4 regions of the Rahnella sp. 1L-D-7-B-C2 genome follow, and region 1 is predicted to be linked to each of the others. Evidence: predicted binding sites of a transcription regulator. Region 1 holds the regulator's gene; each other region holds the start of a gene.

What was found. Region 1 encodes CRP, which controls carbon source genes, mostly activating them, when cyclic AMP is high. Its sites were predicted from a motif close to ATGTGANNNNNNTCACAT; they were not measured.
Region 2: bhsA (multiple stress resistance protein BhsA) is a predicted target of CRP. The motif match lies at 1,151-1,168, and genes of this name have one in related genera.
Region 3: AC0Z7K_RS04545 (CidA/LrgA family protein) is a predicted target of CRP. The motif match lies at 1,718-1,735, and genes of this name have one in related genera.
Region 4: AC0Z7K_RS17915 (2-hydroxycarboxylate transporter family protein) is a predicted target of CRP. The motif match lies at 2,236-2,253, and genes of this name have one in related genera.

What each region holds. Positions count from the first base shown of each region.
Region 1 covers NZ_JBXAVQ010000004.1:348,621-352,347, reverse strand. The annotation lists gene AC0Z7K_RS10040 (LysR substrate-binding domain-containing protein) at 149-1,057, shown strand; gene AC0Z7K_RS10035 (OsmC family protein) at 1,059-1,466, opposite strand; gene crp (cAMP-activated global transcriptional regulator CRP) at 1,829-2,461, shown strand; gene AC0Z7K_RS10025 (YccS/YhfK family putative transporter) at 2,523-3,727, shown strand, end outside.
Region 2 covers NZ_JBXAVQ010000005.1:194,718-198,444, reverse strand. The annotation lists gene AC0Z7K_RS11065 (hypothetical protein) at 116-373, shown strand; gene bhsA (multiple stress resistance protein BhsA) at 822-1,079, shown strand; gene bhsA (multiple stress resistance protein BhsA) at 1,248-1,505, shown strand; gene bhsA (multiple stress resistance protein BhsA) at 1,657-1,914, shown strand; gene ddlA (D-alanine--D-alanine ligase) at 2,104-3,201, opposite strand; gene AC0Z7K_RS11040 (DHCW motif cupin fold protein) at 3,262-3,591, opposite strand.
Region 3 covers NZ_JBXAVQ010000002.1:208,920-212,646, forward strand. The annotation lists gene xylB (xylulokinase) at 1-1,397, shown strand, start outside; gene AC0Z7K_RS04545 (CidA/LrgA family protein) at 1,779-2,183, shown strand; gene AC0Z7K_RS04550 (CidB/LrgB family autolysis modulator) at 2,176-2,871, shown strand; gene flgL (flagellar hook-associated protein FlgL) at 3,172-3,727, opposite strand, start outside.
Region 4 covers NZ_JBXAVQ010000012.1:102,543-106,269, forward strand. The annotation lists gene mgrA (L-glyceraldehyde 3-phosphate reductase) at 1-4, shown strand, start outside; gene AC0Z7K_RS17910 (NlpC/P60 family protein) at 66-626, opposite strand; gene AC0Z7K_RS17915 (2-hydroxycarboxylate transporter family protein) at 809-2,164, opposite strand; gene AC0Z7K_RS17920 (ATP-binding protein) at 2,484-3,727, shown strand, end outside.

The DNA of each region.
Region 1 (3,727 bases):
ACATGTGTCACGTAATCAACTGAATAACAACATATTATCCTTAACACTACTGACGCTATCAGCTTTACATCCATGCCATAAGATGCAATTTTTAGGCAGGTGATGCTTTTTGCTGATAGGTCATTTGAATGATTAATGAGAGGGCGTCATGCGCTATTTGCCGAAACTCCAGCAACTGAAGGTTTTCCATCAGGTTATCCGCAGCGGCAGTATTCGCGGCGCGGCGCGGGCGATGAATCAGTCGCAACCGGCGGTGAGCAGAACGCTGCGCGAACTGGAGCAAACGCTCGATACAAAGCTTATCGTACGCGGTCATCAGGGCATGGCGCTGACCGAAACCGGCCGCGCGTTCGCCCAGCGGATGCAGTTCATCCTTGAAGAGCTGGAGCGCGCCGCCGAAGAAATCCAGCAGATTAATCAGTATTCACAAGGCTCGGTGGCGATCGGGTTTTCATCGCTGCTGGCACTGACGGTGTTCCCGGCGCTGAATGAGGAATTCAAAACGCAGTTTCCGCAGTCAAAATTGCTGATCAAAGAAGGGCAGCTGTCGGTGCTGCTTCCGGCGCTGCGCGAAGGGAAGCTGGACTTCGCCGTCGGTACCGCCGGGCCGGGATTTCCGCTGGAAGATCTGGTGCGCGAACCGCTGTTCACCGCGCCGTTCGGGATTATCGCCCGTCGCGGTCATCCGCTGGCCAATGCCACACGGCTGGAAGAATTGCAGGATGCGCGCTGGGTATTGCCGGAAACGGATATGGGTTACTACCAGCAGCTACAGCTGGCGGACGGTTTTTATCTGGCAGGAAGTGAAACGCCGGTGCGCACCGATTCGGTAGTGTGCGGGCTGAATATGGTATTGCAGTCGGATTATCTGACCGTCGTGGCGCGGGCGATGCGGGCGCCGTTCGGTTTGCAGGACCCGTTGTGCCTGCTGAAAATCGACACTCTGCCGCAGGCGGAATACTGTGTGCTCTATTCGCAAAAATCGCCGCTGACGTTTGCCGCGCGGCGGTTTTTGGATTTACTGCGCCATCAGTGCCAGTCGTATGACTGGTCGTGACCTATTCGGCTTCAATCACTTCAAAACTGTGGGTGATCGTCGCGGCTTTGCCCAGCATCAGAGAAACAGAACAATATTTCTCGGCAGAAAGGCTGACGGCGCGTTCGACGATCTTATCGGTCAGATCTTTGCCGGTGACGATAAAGTGCAGATTGATGTGCGTGAACAGACGCGGCGCTTCTTCGCGACGCTCTGAAGTCAATTTTACTTCACAATCCCGGACGTCATTGCGGCCTTTTTGCAAAATCGACACCACGTCGATCGCGCTGCAACCGCCCGCAGACATCAGTAACATTTCCATCGGGCTGGGGGCTTTATCGCCCGCATTGCCATCCATTAAAACCTGATGACCTGACGCGGATTCACCTAAAAACGTCAGACCTTCCACCCATTTTACGCGTGCGTGCATTTGCTTATCTCCCGGCGCTCTTAAGAATCAAATTTTCCCCCCAGACTACCCTTTCACCTAAAAACTGGCAACGTAACCCGATCGCCATCATGCTGAAGCGAGACAACACAAGACAGCATTGCAAACCTGTGTTACAAACAAAGCCGAAACATACTTTCCAGCAAATTGCGGTGACGGTTTTCGTGGTTTAAGAACAGAACCCAAGGTGATAACGGCAATATATAGCCGGTTTCACTCCGACATCCGCTTGCAGCATTTCTGGGGAGCTATATGCTGAAAGGGCGCATTAATATTCAGACGCCGTACAGGGAACTCTGAGCCCTGTGATTTTGGGCAGCGATAATAACAGAGGATAATAGCAAATGGTTCTCGGCAAGCCACAAACAGACCCGACTCTTGAATGGTTCCTGTCTCACTGTCATATACATAAGTATCCTTCTAAAAGTACGCTGATTCACCAAGGTGAAAAAGCCGAAACGCTTTACTACATCGTGAAAGGGTCGGTTGCCGTCCTGATTAAAGATGAAGAAGGCAAAGAGATGATACTTTCCTACCTTAACCAAGGTGACTTCATCGGCGAGCTGGGACTCTTCGAAGAAGGTCAGGAACGCAGTGCCTGGGTACGTGCTAAAACTGCCTGTGAAGTGGCTGAAATTTCTTATAAAAAATTCCGCCAGCTGATTCAGGTTAACCCGGACATTCTGATGCGCCTCTCCGCGCAGATGGCAAACCGTCTGCAAATGACGTCTGAGAAAGTCGGTAACCTCGCTTTCCTCGACGTAACGGGCCGTATCGCTCAAACCTTGCTGAATCTGGCCAAACAGCCAGATGCAATGACCCACCCGGACGGGATGCAGATTAAAATCACCCGCCAGGAAATCGGTCAGATCGTCGGTTGCTCCCGTGAAACCGTCGGCCGCATTCTTAAAATGCTGGAAGATCAGAGCCTGATCTCCGCACACGGTAAAACGATTGTCGTCTACGGCACACGTTAATCCCTCAAAAATAGGCGCGGCAGCTTACTGTCGCGCCTTTTTTATGGGCTAAGCTTCAGTTATGACGCTATGGCGAAGGCTGTTTTATCACCCCGAAGTGAATTACGCACTGCGCCAGACGCTGGTGTTATGTTTGCCGGTCGGCCTGTGCTGGCTGTTCGGTAATCTGCAAATGGGGTTGCTGTTCTCCCTCTGCCCCGCCTGTTGTAACGTCGCCGGTCTCGATACGCCGCACAAACGCTTCTTCAAACGTCTGATCATCGGTGGCTCGCTGTTTGCGGTGAGCAGTATTTTGCTGCAACTGATGCTGGAAAACTGGCACATCCCGCTACCGCTCATCATGCTCTCTCTCGCCTTACTGCTCGGCGTCACCGGTGAAATCAGCCCGCTGCACGCGCGTCTGTTGCCCGGCGCGCTGGTGGCGACCATCTTTACCCTGAGCATGGTCGGCATCAGGCCGATGTGGCAGGCACCCGCGCTGTTCGCCGCAGGCACGGCCTGGTACGGGCTGTTCAACTGGGCGTGGTTTCGTATCTCTAAAGAACAGCCGATGCGTGAAACCCTCAGCCAGCTGTATCTGCAACTGGCTGATTATTTCGAAGCCAAATACAGCTTGCTGACGCAGCATACTGATCCCGAAACCGCTTTACCGCCGCTGCTTGAGCGTCAGCAGCAGGTCATCGATCTTATCGCCCTGCTCTATCAGCAGTTGCACATGCTGCCGCAGCACGGACATCATCACCACAAACGGCTGTTCCAGCGTTTTCAGGTGGCGCTCGATTTACAAGAGCACATCACGGTCAGCCTGCATCAGCCGGAAGAAGTGCAAAAGCTGGTGGAAGAAAGCCATGCCGAGGCGGTGATCCGCCGCAATGCGCAGGTGATTTCCGCCAGGCTACGCGTGATTGCCGACGATATTCTTTATCACCGGCTTTCCGAACGTTTCACGATGGCGAACGAGCTGGCGGCGCTGGAAAAAATCGCCGCGCGCAACCCGGATAATCCGGTCGGCCAGTTTTGCTATTACCACTTCAGCCGCATTGCGCGCCTGTTGCGTACTCAGCGCCCGCTGTACCGCCGTGATCTGATGAACTCTCAGCCACGTCTGCCTTTCTGGCCAGCACTGAAAAGCTATCTGTCTTTCAAGTCCATCGCCCTGCGTAATGCCACGCGACTAGGCATCATTCTGGCCATCGGCAGCAGCCTCGGTCTGTTCTTCAATCTGCCAAAACCTTACTGGATTTTACTGACCATCATGCTGGTCAG
Region 2 (3,727 bases), on a different contig from region 1:
ATAAGTCCAGTGGAGATTATCATTTAATTATCGAGCGATAAGAAAATCACTCAAACCCGCAAAGCTGCACAAGCTATAAGCGTTTTTACACGGTACCAACCCAGGACGTAACATCATGAGTAATCTTAAAATCCTTCTTGCAGTTCTGGCGTTAACCGCTGTCCCGGTTGCCAATGTTGCCGCACAGCAGGTTATCATGATGCCTTTACTGAGTCAGGAAGTGGCGATGGTCAATGTGACCGGGGACAGTAATTTCTGTAAACCCGGTAGCTATGTGAGTAAAAAAGTCTCACAAGGCCGAATCCCGACTTCTCCGACTCAGCCACCTGCGCCTTCTACTTCTGGTCATCAGCCCGCTTCCATCTACTACTAAAGAAGACCGGATGCCTGATTAAAGAATGTCAGCGCAGGGATCACGATAAGGCGGCTCTGGTCGCCTTATCTTTTTAATGCGCACCCTCTTCTCTTTATCCTTTAAAAAGACGCCCCAGTTTTAACATCTGCGCCAGTCAGAACCAATCATTAACTTAGCGATCATTAAAGATTCATTCAGCACAAAATTGGATAAGCGATGTTTCATTCGTCATGGGCGAATCATTTTAGAAACACAAAATCAACAGAACCAAAACAAATGCCTCATTTCATGTGACTCCCGTCACAGCACAATAAGTTAACGCTCATTAAAAAAACATCTTGCACAAACCGTCGCCAACCTCTAACATTTACTTATCGAACGTTAACTAATAAATAGCGTTCACCTGAAAACTGAGGCTTCTGGATCAGATGCCCCGAACAAAAATGAACGAACAGGAAAAGACATCATGAAAACCATCGCAATGACCCTCGCAGCACTGACACTCGCCACCGCTTCTTTCTCCACTCTGGCCGCGACTGAAGTTCAATCCGCCCCGGCAGGTCAGCAAGTTGTCGGCACCATCAGTGCTTCTTCAAACGGCAGCCTGAGCACTTTGCAGTCAAAACTGAATGCTAAAGCAACAGAAGCGGGTGCAAGCTCATACCGCATCATCGGTGCCTCGGGTGAAAACCATCTTTACGGTACTGCTGAGCTGTACAAATAAGAATGAAGAACGCGTTAGCGAAAGGTTCCGCACAATTAGTTAACGATTAATAAATAAATTAGTTGCACAGAATGTGATCCAGGTCTAAGATTTAATTATCGAACGTTAACAAATAACGTCGGACCTAAAAATCATCTGCTGATAAACAGAATTAAAAAGGAAGACATTATGAAAAATATCACTATGACATTAGCTGCAATCGCCCTAGCTACCGCATCATTCTCGACACTGGCCGCGACCGAAGTTCAGTCTGCACCAGCCGGTCAGCAAGCCATCGGTGTGGTCAGCGCGACTTCCGGTAACAGCCTGACCAGCCTGCAGAACAAACTGAACGCGAAAGCCAGTGAAGCCGGTGCAAGCTCATATCGCATCATCGGTGCTTCAGGTGACAACCATCTGTACGGTACGGCTGAGCTATATAAATAAGCACGCAGGATGTTCGTAACAAGGGTATACAGCATTTAACTTATCAATTAATAAATTAAATGTTGATCGGACAGAAGACAGCTTTGCACATTAAATGAACGTTGATGACAACGCCTGGCGAAGCTTCAAAACACGAAATGAGGAAACTATCATGAAAAATATCACTATGACTCTCGCCGCTCTCGCACTGGCCACCGCTTCATTTTCGACTCTGGCAGCCACTGAAGTTCAATCTGCACCAGCAGGCCAGCAAGCTATCGGTGTCGTCAGCGCGACCTCCGGTAACAGCCTGACCAGCCTGCAAAACAAACTGAATGCTAAAGCCAGCGAAGCCGGTGCAAGTTCTTACCGCATTATCGGTGCTTCCGGTGACAACCATTTGTACGGTACTGCTGAATTGTACAAATAAGTCCGGTTGGTCGTTTAAAGCAGTAAGCAGAAGAGGCGGCATTTGCCGCCTTTTTCGTGTCTGTCATATTCCTCTTCAACTTTTCTTCGTCAGCTTTCGCTCGTCCTCACTGCAACGGGTCATTGAATAATGAGCCTGTAAAAGCAAAAGGCAGGGATCTCTCCCTGCCTTTCATTCATCTGAACCCAATCAGTTCGCCGAGCTTTTCAGCTGGTTATCCTGCTGATACTGCTGCAGCGCCAGTTCAATCAGGCGGGTGATGAGCGAGCTGTAACTCAGGCCGCTGGCAGCCCACAGTTTCGGGTACATGCTGATATTAGTGAAGCCCGGTAAGGTGTTGATCTCGTTGATTACCACTTCACCCTGCCCGGTCAGGAAAACATCGACGCGCGCCATACCGCGACATTCCAGAACCTGGAATGCCTGCAAGGCAATAGCACGGATACGGTCATGCGTTTCCTGTGGCAAATCCGCAGGCACCGCAATCGACGCGCCGGATTCGTTGATGTACTTGGTGTCGTAAGAATAAAACTCATCGTGCAGGATCACTTCACCACACACGCTGGCCTGCGGATTGTCATTGCCCAGTACCGCGCACTCAATTTCACGGCCTTTGATCGCCGATTCCACCAGAACTTTGTGATCAAAACTGAACGCGTCATCCAGCGCACGCTGGTAAGCCGCTTCGTCGCTTACTTTGCTCACGCCAACCGAAGATCCCTGATTGGCAGGTTTGATAAACAGCGGCGTGCCAAGTTTTTGTGAGACTTCTGTAAAGGTGTTTTTCTGACGGTTATTGCGCGTCAGGCAGACGAATGGCGCAACAGATAAACCCGCGTCGCGCAGTAAACGCTTGGTGACATCTTTATCCATGCTGACCGCCGAGCCGAGCACGCCGGAGCCGACAAAGGCGATGTTCGCCATACGCAGCAAGCCTTGCAATGAACCATCTTCACCGAGCGTGCCGTGAACAATCGGGAAAATGACATCCACCTGGGACAACGCGCTGGCGCTGTGGGTTTCGATCAGCTGATTTTCGGTCTGGCCCGGGATCAGTGCGACCTGATTATTTGAGCGGTTGAGGGCAATCAGCGACGGATTCTCAGCATTGATCAGATAGTTGCTGGCATCATTGATGTGCCATTCGCCCTTCTTATCGATCCCTAACAGCGTGACATCAAACTTTTGTTTATCAATGGCATCGACGATATTTTTCGCCGACTGCAACGACACTTCATGCTCTGCTGATTTACCGCCAAAAATGATGCCTACCCGTAATTTACTCACCTGCTGCTCCTTGCCGCCAGCCTCACAGCTGACGGCGAAATGTTTCTGTTAACAAGAGATCTAGTCGACGACAAATAATTTCGCGCCCACCGGCGTCGATGAACGATGCGCTTCGGCGTTGTCCGCTACCTGATAACTCATGCCCGGCGAAAGCGTAAAGGTACGCCCGTCCTCCAGACGCGTGCGCAATTCCCCTTCCATACAAAACAGCACGTGGCCTTTGCTGCACCAGTGATCCGCTTCGTAACCGGCGGAATACTCCACAATGCGCACGCGGATATCGCCGAACTTTTGGGTGCGCCACAGCGCCATTCCCACATCACCCGGATGTTGAGTCGGCGTGACCTCACTCCAGTCCGTGGTGCAAAACGGAATCGCATCAAGCTTCATGAGTTTCTCAGTGTCGGAAAAGAAGGAAAGCCAGCATAAAAGTGACCGCTAAATTTATCAATCGCTTGCTGAAACAAAACCATTGGAAAGAAAACTGTCTGCGGACGAAAAGTTACGTAAAGACGATTAATCTCAG
Region 3 (3,727 bases), on a different contig from region 1:
AAGAGGGTCAGGTGGTGGCCAGCCACAGTGAGGCGTTAACCCTTTCCCGTCCGCACCCTTTGTGGTCAGAACAAAATCCTGCTGACTGGTGGAGCGCCACTGAGAAAGCTGTTATGGCCCTGACGCAGCATCACGCATTAAAGCAGGTAAAAGCAGTGGGTATCACTGGTCAGATGCATGGCGCAACCGTGCTGGATTCGCAACAAAACGTATTACGTCCCGCGATCCTCTGGAACGATGGCCGCAGTTTTAGCCAGTGCCAGCAGTTGGAAGCCGCGGTGCCGGACTCACGTGACATCACCGGTAACCTGATGATGCCCGGTTTTACCGCCCCGAAATTGCAGTGGCTACGAGAGAACGAGTCGGAGCTTTTCGCCAAAATCGACAAGGTATTATTGCCAAAAGATTACCTGCGCTGGCTGATGACGGGCATTTTCGCCAGCGATATGTCCGATGCTGCTGGCACAATGTGGCTGGACGTCGCCAAACGCGACTGGAGCGACAGCCTGCTCGCCGCCACTGGCCTGACACGTCAGCACATGCCCGCGTTGTTCGAAGGCAATCAAATCACCGGTCAGCTGTTACCGGAACTGGCCGCCCGCTGGGGGATGGATTGTGTCCCGGTTATCGCGGGCGGTGGTGATAACGCTGCCGGTGCTGTGGGCGTCGGCCTGTACAAGACCGGCCAGGCAATGCTGTCGCTCGGTACATCGGGGGTTTACTTCGCGGTCAGTGACGGTTTCCTGAGTAATCCTCAGCAGGCAGTACACAGTTTCTGCCATGCGTTGCCGGACACCTGGCATCTGATGTCGGTGATGCTCAGCGCCGCCTCCTGTCTTGACTGGGCTGCGAATCTCACCGGTACAGCATCCGTTGGCGAGTTAATCGGTCTGGCTGAGAATACTCCTCCGGCGGATTCACCGGTCTGGTTCCTGCCGTATCTGTCCGGCGAACGCACGCCGCACAATAACCCTAATGCCAAGGGTACCCTTTTCGGCCTGACCCACCAGCACGGCCCGGCCGACATCGCCCGTGCAGTACTTGAAGGGGTCGGTTTCGCCCTCGCCGACGGTATGGACGTGTTACATGCCACCGGCCTGAAACCACACAGTATTACGCTCATCGGCGGCGGTGCACGCAGCCCTTACTGGCGCCAAATGCTGGCGGACATCAGTGGCCTGACGCTGGAGTACCGCACCGGTGGTGACGTCGGACCCGCGCTAGGTGCCGCGAGATTAGCGCAAATTGCGATGAATTCGGGGAGCCCGCTGGAGCAATTCCTGCCGGAGCTGGCGCTTGAACAAGTGCATCAGCCTGATGCGGAGAGACATACGGAGTATGTGGAGCGGCGGAAGGTATTTCGGGAATTGTATCAACGCCTTGAGGATTTGATGTAAGCCAAATCGGGCTTGATGTGATCTCGGGTGTACCGAGGGCTTGCGAAGGTCGATGCTGGGAGGGGTATCGCTGGCATTATATTTGTTAAAGCACACGTCAACTTTTTCATTTGCCCCTAATACCCCACTCCAGCACTCCCCTTCGCAGGGGAGTGAGCCAAACGAGTCTTCAACAGGCCGTTTGTTTTTCTCATTCTAAGCCGGTGAAGTTGAAGTTGAAGTTGAATTCCCCCCACCCCGATGCCCGGTTTAACATCATTTTCCCCGCGCCAAGCGCCCCCCTATGGAATACACTTCATTCCTAAATTTCATACTGAGTTATGTGGCACAGATCACATCTTAATTGTATGATGAATGCATCATTCAACTGGGTGAAACACCATGAGCAACGTAGTATCTCTGGCATTTCAATATATTCGGGCGTTTATTCTGATATATCTGTGTTTATTTGCAGGTAACGCGATTTCCTCGCTTTTGCCCCTTACTATTCCCGGCAGCATCATCGGGATGCTGATTCTGTTTTGCCTGCTCTCAACGCAAATTCTGCCGTTTAAATGGGTGAAACCCGGTTGCAACGTGCTTATCCGCTACATGGCATTATTGTTTGTTCCAATAGGCGTCGGCGTAATGAATTACTACGAACAACTGCGCACGCAGTTTGGCCCGCTGGTGGTGTCTTGCCTGGTCAGTACTTTGATTGTGCTGCTGGTAGTCGCGTATTGCTCTCACTATATTCACGGGGATCGCGGCACTGTTAAGGGGAAAGCGGAGGATAAAAATGATTGATATTCTGTGGTCACTGCCGCTCACGCTACTGGTCTTTTTCGCCACCCGCAAGCTGGCAATCAGGCTGAAAATGCCGCTGTTGAACCCGTTACTGATGTCGATGGTGGTGATCATTCCTCTGCTGCTGGTGACCAATATCCCCTACGCACGCTACTTTGCGGGCAGCAAAATTCTCAATGACCTGCTGCAACCCGCCGTTGTGGCGCTGGCGTTCCCGCTGTACGAGCAACTTCATCAAATCCGCGCACGCTGGAAATCGATCATCAGCATCTGTTTTATCGGCAGCGTAGTGGCGATGGTCAGCGGAACGGCGATTGCATTATGGATGGGGGCAACACCGCAGATCGCCGCATCAGTCTTACCAAAATCCGTCACCACGCCGATTGCGATGGCGACAGCACAATCCATTAACGGTATTCCGGCGATCAGTGCAGTGTGCGTAATATTCGTGGGTATTCTCGGCGCGGTATTCGGCCACAGTATTCTCAACGTGCTAAAAATCACTACCAAAGCCTCTCGCGGCCTGGCGATGGGTACCGCCTCGCACGCACTCGGTACCGCACGTTGCGCCGAAATGGATTATCAGGAAGGCGCATTCAGTTCACTGGCGCTGGTGATTTGCGGGATCATCACTTCCCTTCTCGCCCCGTTCCTGTTCCCCGTCCTTCTCGCCATGTTTGGTCATTAAAAAACGTACTCATCTTCCCCTAAATAGTTCGTGCGGGATCAAGGCGGCAACTGAGCGAATCCCTGGGAGCATACATTAAGTATGTGACCGGGGTTCGCGAAGGAAGCCAACGCTGAGCCAGTACGAAATATGACGGGGAAGGGAAAAAGTGTATGTCGTCCAACCTTAGAAAGACGACATACAAAACTGAAAGTACCCGGTTTAAGTACAGTCAGAAAAAGGCCCGCATACACGCTTTGAAAGCCGGTATGCAATCGATAACGAAGAAGAGAAATCTTGCGCAAAGGCGCGCAGGAGGGATTACGAATTCATCTGGAACAGTGACATGCCCTGCATGGCGCTGTAAGTCTTGTATGAAGCCTGAAGCGCAACCTGTTGCAGTGTGTAGGTCGAAATCGCTGACGTCCAGTCGGTGTCCACTAAATCACTCAGCTTACTGGCGTTAGTCACTTCACGGTTATCACCGAGCGTGTCCAGCGTGTCCAGCTCACTCATCTGCGTACCCAGTTCAGAGCGCACAGACAAGACGTTGTTCAGCGAGTTACTCAGGCCACGGTTGGCTTTACCAATCGCGTCAGTGTATTCGGTGTCGGTCGCGTAATCGGCAGACGGCGTTTTCAGTGCTTTCAGCGCGCCGTCGATGGTCTTGAAAAGATCGGCTTCGCTGGCGGTGCCATCGGGCTCGGCTTTCGCATCACCGGTCAACGTCTGGAAGACTGCGTTGCCGGTATGGTTGATAGTCATGGTACGGCTGGCATCAACCTGCTGGGTGATCGCCGTCGTACCGCCACTGTAGGTCACTGCGCCCGTCGTCGCGTCTTGCGTAAAGGGCGGCGTATCGCTTTTATAACCGGCA
Region 4 (3,727 bases), on a different contig from region 1:
ATAAAGCGTTAATCACACAGCAGGCGGATAAATGTTTTATCCGCCTCTTCTGCAAACAAATTACATTATGTTGTCAGTTCTAAACGTCGCGCTGTTTCGTAGTGATCCACCCAATATTGATTATCCAGTGATGAAATTGTGACACCTTCGATTTTGGATGCATGAATAAATTGGTTATCACCGATATACACCCCTACGTGACGATCGCCAGGCGTTGTTTTGAAAAACACTAAATCCCCCGGCTTAAGATTATTTTTACTCACCGTTGTGCCATTTTTGATTTGTTCAAACGTCGTGCGCGGTAATTCGGTGTGCAGGGAATCATTGAAAATATGCTGCATCAGCGCGGAACAATCGACGCCGCTGTGCGTGGTGCCGCCCCAGTGATACTGCGTGCCTTTCCAGCGGGAATACTGGGAGAGTAAGGCCGCTTTGATAGTCTTCGATTGACCGAAATTGCCATCATAAATAGCGGATTCTTTGACATCAAAAATCTCATTTTGAATATAATGATGCTGGCCGATGGCAGCGAATTCTTTGGGTAAATCAAACGCAAAAGAATGCGTACTGAACAATAAGGAAGACGATATTAATAATGCAGAGGTGAAAGTTTTAAAACGAAACATGCGCGATTTCTTTTCTTAAAATATAATTTTTCCTTACCTGGGAACCAGCAAACGGGGCGGGTGACTCGTCGTTGAGTGAGTAAATAATAACCAGCGGACAGATAATAACCATCATAAAAAGAGTCCGAAAATGGACTCTCTGTTATTTACCTTATAAAACCAATCCCTTCCGCAGGCAGGATTTAGGAGAAGAACTTCGCCAGCACGAAAAGTCCTACAGACACGTTGATCGCACCACCAATTCGGGTAGCAATTTGTGCGAACGGCATCAGGGTCATGCGGTTGCCGGAGGTCAGGATCGCCACATCACCCGTGCCGCCCTGCCCGCTCTGGCAACATGAGACGATCGCCACATCAATCGGATGCATGCCAATTTTCTTGCCGACATAAAAACCGGTGGCCACCAGCGCCAGCACTGTGGTGACAATCACCAACAGGTTCTGCACGGTAAAGGCGTCAACCAGCTCCTGCCACGGCGTGATCGCCACACCTACTGCGAACAGTACCGGATAAGTCACCGCCGTGCGGAAGAATTTATACACCGCCATCGAGCCGTGCTGAATCGTCGGGGAAATGCCGTTCGCCAGTTTCACCACCACTGCCGCAAATAACATGCCGACCGGCGCAGGCAGGCCTATCCACTTCTGACCGAGCATCCCCACCATGTACAGCAGGATCGCCAGCAGTGCGCCACAGGCCAGCGCATTGACGCCCGGATTCCCGTTGAATTCGTCGGTGCCACTGCCCAGATGGCCTTTTTTCGCGGGCATCAGGGTACCTTCGCCGGTCAGATGCGGATAACGTTTACCGATCTGGTTAAGTACGCCCGCCAGGACGATCGCGGTGAGGCTACCGAGCATGACGATCGGCAGAATACGGCCAAGCGCCACGCCCTGCTCCATATGCAAGATAGTCGCGTAGCCCATCGACAGTGGGATCGCGCCTTCGCCCACGCCACCGGCCATGATCGGCAGGATCAGGAAGAAGAAGGTTTGCACCGGCGGTAAGCCGAGCGCGGTACCGACCGCCATGCCGGCTATCATCCCAACGATTTCACCACACAACATCGGCACGAAGATGCGCATAAAGCCCTGGATCAGCACCTGACGGTTCATACTCATGATGCTGCCGACAATGATGCAGCAGATGTAGAGATAGAGGATGTTAGTGGATTTGTAGAATTTGACCGTGGAATCGACCACGACGTCGGGCAGCAGGCCGTAGTGCACCATCGCCGAGGGAATAAAGGTGGCACAGATCGCCGCCGCACCGAGTTTGCCGACCACCGGCAAGCGCTTACCGAATTCGCCGCAGGCAAAACCGAAGAAGGCCAGCGTCGCCACCATCACCACGATGTCGCTGGGCAGTTTACCGTTGAGGCAATCGAGCAGGATCAGCACGCCCGCCAGCAAAAAGAAAGGCAGCGGAATAATCCCTATCTTGTAATTATCCAGAATGTGCCACCATTTTTGTCTGGCAGAGAGTCCGGTTTTATTTCTGTCTTCAACAACAATGTAGGAATCGTCGGTTGTGCTCATGACATCGCCCTTTTCTTATCGATACTTTTTTTATTGAGAGGGTCAGCATAAGAAACACAGCCGTCGGGAGGATGTGAGTTTGTTCAAATTAAAATCGCAGGGATTAAGGTTGTTATGGTTTTTATGGTGTTAATGCGACTTCCTTTATAAGGATTACCAGATTAGTAGTAAACAACCTTATTAACCTTGTAATCACTGCGTGAAATAAAGGTGTTTTTAATTCCCTGTTCACAACTCTGCCTTTGGCAGATTACGAGGGTGATTACGCCGTGATACGCTTATTCCACATGTGTCTTTTGATGTTCCCGTGGCAGGTCGTATGAAACGCAGATTGCCTTTTCAGGTAAAACTTTTTTTATCTCTGGTGCTATTTTCCTGCCTGCTGTTAGCGCTGCTGGGCGCCATTTTGTTTCACGTTATCGACCGGCAACTGCATCACGATCTCGGCCAGCGGGCGCGGGTTCAGGCGAGTGAAATTGCACTGATGCCGGGACTGGCGCAAAAAGTCGCTGACCGCGACGTCACAGGAATTGCGCGCCTGATCCAGCCGCTGCGCGATCAAAGCGATGCCAGTTATATTGTGATTGGCGATGTCCGCGAGCGACATCTTTACCATTCCGAATCACCGGAGAGAATTGATCTGCCGATGATTGGCGGCGATAACGCTGAAGTCCTGGCCGGGAAAACCATTATTTCGGTGCGCCAGGGTGGCATCGGCGTTTCATTACGCAGTAAAGCACCGATTTTTAATGCCCGCCATCAGGTCATCGGCATTGTTTCGGTCGGTTATCTCACATCTTATATCGATAATATTAATGGCCGCCGTCTGGCGCAGGCGGGTTTATATGGCATGCTGCTTTTAATCCTGCTGTTTATTTTCTCGTGGATCTTTAGCCGCAACGTAAAAAAGCAGATGTTCTGGCTGGAGCCGAAAGATATTGCATTGTTGGTGCGTCAGCAAAAAGCGCTGCTGGAAGCGATGTATGAAGGCGTATTTGCCATTAACGGCCAGAAGCAGCTGATTCTGATTAACCGCGCGGCGCGTGAATTGCTGGATATCCGCCAGCCGGAAAATGAACTGCTCGGCAAACCGCTGGCTGACGTGCTGGAGACTCCGCCAACGTTCTTTACCGAAAGCGGCGTTCAGGACGCGCCCCCCGCCAAAAACAGCAGCCGTCACGATCAGATAACCGTACTCAATCAGCGGCAGGTGATCGTCAACCGCGTACCTATCGAGCTGGAGCCCGGCAGGGAAAGCGGATGGGTGTTCAGCTTTCGCGATAAAAATGACATCAATACGCTCAGCAGCCAGCTGAGCCAGGTCAAACGCTACGCCGACAGTCTGCGCATCATGCGCCATGAACAGCTGAACTGGACTGCGACGCTGGCCGGTTTGCTGCAAATGCAGCGCTACGACGACGCGATGCGCTACATTCAGGCGCAGTCCGAAGGTGCGCAGGCGGTGCTGGATTTTGTCTCGGCGCGCTTCACTTCGCCGGCGCTGTGCGGGCTGCTGCTGGGGAAATACGTCAGCGCCCGCGAGAAAGGCGTCGAGCTGGCATT